DNA from 2 places in the Salipiger sp. D13 genome. Region 1 is predicted to be linked to the other one. Evidence: riboswitches for the same ligand, from Rfam matches in the RefSeq annotation. Region 1 holds a riboswitch; the other holds the start of a gene.
What was found. Region 1 has a riboswitch for thiamine pyrophosphate ahead of D6860_RS10650 (FAD-dependent oxidoreductase). Riboswitches for the same ligand answer to the same signal wherever they lie in the genome.
Positions count from the first base shown of each region.

Region 2: another riboswitch for thiamine pyrophosphate. It lies ahead of D6860_RS21785 (thiamine ABC transporter substrate-binding protein); the one in region 1 lies ahead of D6860_RS10650 (FAD-dependent oxidoreductase).

Region 1 covers NZ_ML112594.1:204,589-206,785, forward strand. Annotated here, with positions in the region: gene D6860_RS10645 (phosphatase PAP2 family protein) at 1-778, opposite strand, end outside; TPP riboswitch at 1,124-1,224, shown strand; gene D6860_RS10650 (FAD-dependent oxidoreductase) at 1,369-2,197, shown strand, end outside.
Region 2 covers NZ_RAPJ01000019.1:84,952-87,148, forward strand. Annotated here, with positions in the region: gene aroC (chorismate synthase) at 1-807, opposite strand, end outside; TPP riboswitch at 903-1,013, shown strand; gene D6860_RS21785 (thiamine ABC transporter substrate-binding protein) at 1,051-2,034, shown strand; gene D6860_RS21790 (thiamine/thiamine pyrophosphate ABC transporter permease ThiP) at 2,010-2,197, shown strand, end outside.

The DNA of each region.
Region 1 (2,197 bases):
TGGCGACCGAAACGTGAACCGAGGCAAAGGCCGAGATGCCTGTGCCGAAGCCCTCGCGACCGGCGGCGAACATGCTCCACAGGTAGTCCTGCAGCATCCCCATCGTGGTGTGTGCGAGCCCCGCCTCGTCCAGTGTCCGGGTCAGCCCTTCGAAGCGGGCGCTACCGTAGAACCTGTCGTAGAACACCGGCCCCACCGACATGCCGCCAAGCGCGATGATATTGCCGATCACGATCCAGCTGCAGCAGTAGAGCACGAGGTAGCGCTTCACCCGCTCGGGGTTGTCGTCCGAGGCCACGAGGATCACCGGGAACAGGAAGGCGGCGACCAGCCACGGCCCCTGGTAGAGCGGCGTGAGCTGGATCATCCGGGCCGAGCCGATCAGCCGGTCGATCACCGACCAGGGGTCGGACTGCCCGTGCAGCCAGGCATCCACCGCCGCGAGGTAGGGGTCGGCGTAATGGGGCACGATCTCTGGCATCGTCGTCTTGAACAGCGTGAAGCCGAAGTGAAGCGCGAAGGTCGCGGCGTAGATGGCGGCGACATTGCCGACCGCCACCCGCAGCGGCGCGCCGCGCTTGATGCCCGATCGCACCGCCCAGGCGGTGATGACCAGCGCCATGGCCCAGAAGTAGCGCAGCGAAATGTCCAGTCCGCCGGAGACCGAGCTCAGGATCTCGCCGAGCACGCCGTCGCGGAAGATGATCGCGAAGACCAGTGACACCAGCGCGTAAGCGACACCGAAGATGAGAAAGGCCAGCGACGGAAAGGCGATCATGCGACAGCGCCTCCGGCGTTGCCCGGGAAGGCGGGCATCGACGCGCCTGTCATGCACGAAGGGTGGCAGCGGGCCGCCGATGCCGGGCAGTCTGCGCCCGGAGCCCATCTCGCGAAATGTGACAGCACGTCGAAATCTGCTCCAAATCCGGAAACCTTGCGGAATGCACATAGTGCAGGGGCGGCGGCCTGCCAGCGGGCCGCGACAGGATGATCCCGCCGGCCTGGCGATGAGCGGAAATTCGCGACTCCGTCACCGGACGGACCAGACCGGCGCGCGGTCGCGGCGGGACAGGGGGCGGACGATGGGCAGTTGTATCGCCGCGCCCATCCGGTTAACGTCGTGGTGAATCCGTTGGGGTGCCCCGTCAGGGGCTGAGAGGCGACAGCCGACCCATAGAACCTGATCCGGCTAATACCGGCGTAGGGAACGGAGCTCGACCGAACAGGGGGAGTCTCTCCGCGTCCGGTCGTCCTCCATCCTTGCGTCGATGGAGGACCTTGCATGAGCCGTCACCCATCCGACCGCCTGAACACCGCGCCCGCCTTGCGCGGCAGCGCTCGCCCCGCCGTCCGTAGGCGAGGCCGCCCATGACCCGCGCCACGGTCATCGGTGCCGGCGTCGCCGGTCTCTGCGTCGCGACCGAGCTGGTCGCGCGTGGCCATGACGTGACGGTCTGCGATCCGTCGCCCCGTCCCGGCCCGCATGGCTGCTCTTGGTGGGCGGGGGGCATGCTCGCGCCGTTCTGCGAGGGCGAAAGCGCCGAGGAGCCCGTCATCCGCCTCGGGCAGGAGGCCGCGGACTGGTGGGCTGCGCAGGGTGTCGAGGTGCAGCGGCGCGGCACGCTTGTGCTGACGCTGGGCCGCGACCGGCGCGAGCTCGACCGTTTCGCACGCCGGACCGCCGAGCACGTGACACAGGATGCCAACGGCATTGCCGAACTCGAGCCCGACCTCGACGGTCGCTTCGAGCGGGCGCTGCTCTTCCCCGGCGAGGCGCATCTCGACCCGCGTGCGGCGCTCACCTGCCTGCGCGACCGTCTCGAGGCGGCGGGCGTCCGTTTCCGCGCCGAGCGCGGAACGCCGGAGGGGCTGACCTTCGACTGCCGGGGTCTTTCGGCGCGCGACCGACTGAGCGACCTGCGCGGGGTCAAGGGCGAGATGGCGGTGCTTCGCAGCCATGACATCCGCCTGTCGCGCCCGGTGCGTCTGCTGCACCCGCGTTATCCGCTCTACATCGTTCCCCGCGCCGACGGGCTCTTCATGCTTGGCGCCACGCAGATCGAAAGCGAGGACCGGCGGCGCAGCGTGCGCTCGGTGCTCGAACTGCTCTCGGCGGCCTACGCGCTGCACCCGGCCTTCGGCGAGGCCGAGCTGGTCGAGATCGGCGCCGATGCGCGCCCGGCCTTTCCCGACAACC
Region 2 (2,197 bases), on a different contig from region 1:
ACCCATGGTGATCTCGTCGGCGTTTTCCGAGCCGCGCAGGGCCGCCGCCGCCATGCCTTCGCCGATCTCCACCGCCTTGACCGCGTTGATCGACATGGCTGCCGCCGCAAGGTCGGTGTCGAGCTTGCCATAGACCGGGGCGCCAAGCCCCGCAGGGACACCACGCGCCACGACCTCGATCACCGCGCCGACGCTGTCGCCGCTCTTGCGCAGGTCGTCGAGGTAGTTGGCCCAGGTCTCGGCCGTCTCTGCATCCGGGCACCAGAAGGCGTTCTCGCCCACCTGCGCCAGGTCCAGCCGCGACCGGTCGATCGCGTGCGGACCCATCTGCACCATGTAGCCGGTGATCTCGAGGCCCGGGGCCAGAGCGGCGAGAGCGGCCCGCGCGAGCCCTCCGGCAGCGACGCGCGCGGCGGTTTCCCGCGCCGACGAGCGTCCGCCGCCGCGATAGTCGCGAATGCCGTATTTCTGCCAGTAGGTGATGTCGGCGTGACCGGGCCGGAACTTCTCGGCGATGTCGCCGTAGTCCTTGGACCGCTGGTCGGTGTTCTCGATCATCAGCTGCACGGGGGTGCCGGTGGTCTGCCCCTCGAACACGCCCGACAGGATGCGCACCGCGTCGGGCTCGCGCCGCTGCGTCGTGTAGCGGTTCTGCCCCGGCTTGCGACGGTCGAGCCAGTGCTGCAGCATCGCTTCGTCAACCGCGACCCCCGGCGGGCAGCCGTCCACCGTGGCCCCGAGCGCGGGACCGTGGCTTTCGCCCCAGGTGGTGACGCGGAACAGGTGGCCGAATGTGTTCATGCTCATGGGCGCAGTCTCCTTGTCCGAAGGGTTCCTAGGGCAGCGGCGGCGCCGTCTCAAGGCATTTCACCTTGCGCGGGGCGGGTTGCGGCACTACGACTCCCGATACCTCGGGGTGTCCGGCCGATCCGCGGCCGGGCTGAGATGCATCTTGCGAACCCGTTGAACCTGAACCGGTTAACACCGGCGGAGGGAAGGTGACGGCCTCGCGCCCGGTCTTGCCCTCTCGCCGCAAGCCTGGAGGATGCCATGAAGGCCATCACCACCGCTGCAGCGGGACTTCTCACAGCCAGCGCCGCGCTGGCGGATACACCCGTTCTCACCGTTTACGCAGGCGACTACATCGTCTCGGAATGGGGCCCCGGCCCGAAGATCGAGGAGATGTTCGAGGCGCAGTGCGACTGCGACCTCCAGTTCAAGCCCGGCGACCTGCTGCCGCGCATTCTGCTCGAGGGCGACCGCACCGAAGCGGACGTCGTCTTCGGGCTGAACACCGACGTCACGAAAAAGGCGCGCGAAAGCGGGCTCTTCGCGCCCCACGGGCAGGACCTGTCGCCGCTGACGCTGCCGATCGAGTGGGATGACGAGATCTTCCTGCCCTACAACTACGGGCACACGGCCTTTGTCTACGACACCGAGCGTCTGCCCGAGCCGCCGCAAAGCTTCGACGCACTGCTGAACGCGCCGGACGACCTCAAGATCGTGATCCAGGACCCGCGCAGCTCGATCTCCGGGCTGGCCACGGTGCTTTGGGTTCAGGCGGTCTACGGCGACGAGGCCGAGGCAGCCTGGGAGGAGCTTGCCCCCAAGATCCTCACGGTGACGAAGGGCTGGTCGGAAAGCTACGGGCTCTTCACCGACGGCGAGGCCGACATGGTGATGAGCTATACGACCTCGCCCGCCTATCACATCATCGCCGAGGACGATCGAACGAAGAAGGCGGCGATCTTCCCCGAGGGGCATTACTTCATGGTCGAACTGGCCGCCAAGGTCGCAAGCACCGACCAGCCCGAGCTGGCGGACGACTTCATGGCCTTCATCCTGAGCGAGCCGTTCCAGGAGATGATCGCGACCGGCAACTGGTCCTTCCCGGCGGCGCTGCCGCGCGAGAAATGGCCCGAGGGCTTCAAGGAACTCGATCTGCCCGAGAAGGTGCTTTTCTATTCCGAGGACGAGGCGGCCGCGCTGCGCGACGAGGCGATCGAGGCATGGCGCCGGGCGCTGTCGCGCTGACCCGCGGCTTCGGGAAATCAATGGTGCGCCCAGGCCGGGGCATCGCGGTTTTCGCCGCGCTTGCCGTGGCGGTGCTCACGCTCGGGCCGGTCGTCGCGGTGCTGATCCGCGCGGGCGGTTGGGGCAGCCTCGGGGCGAACGAGTGGCAGGCGCTGCGGTTCAC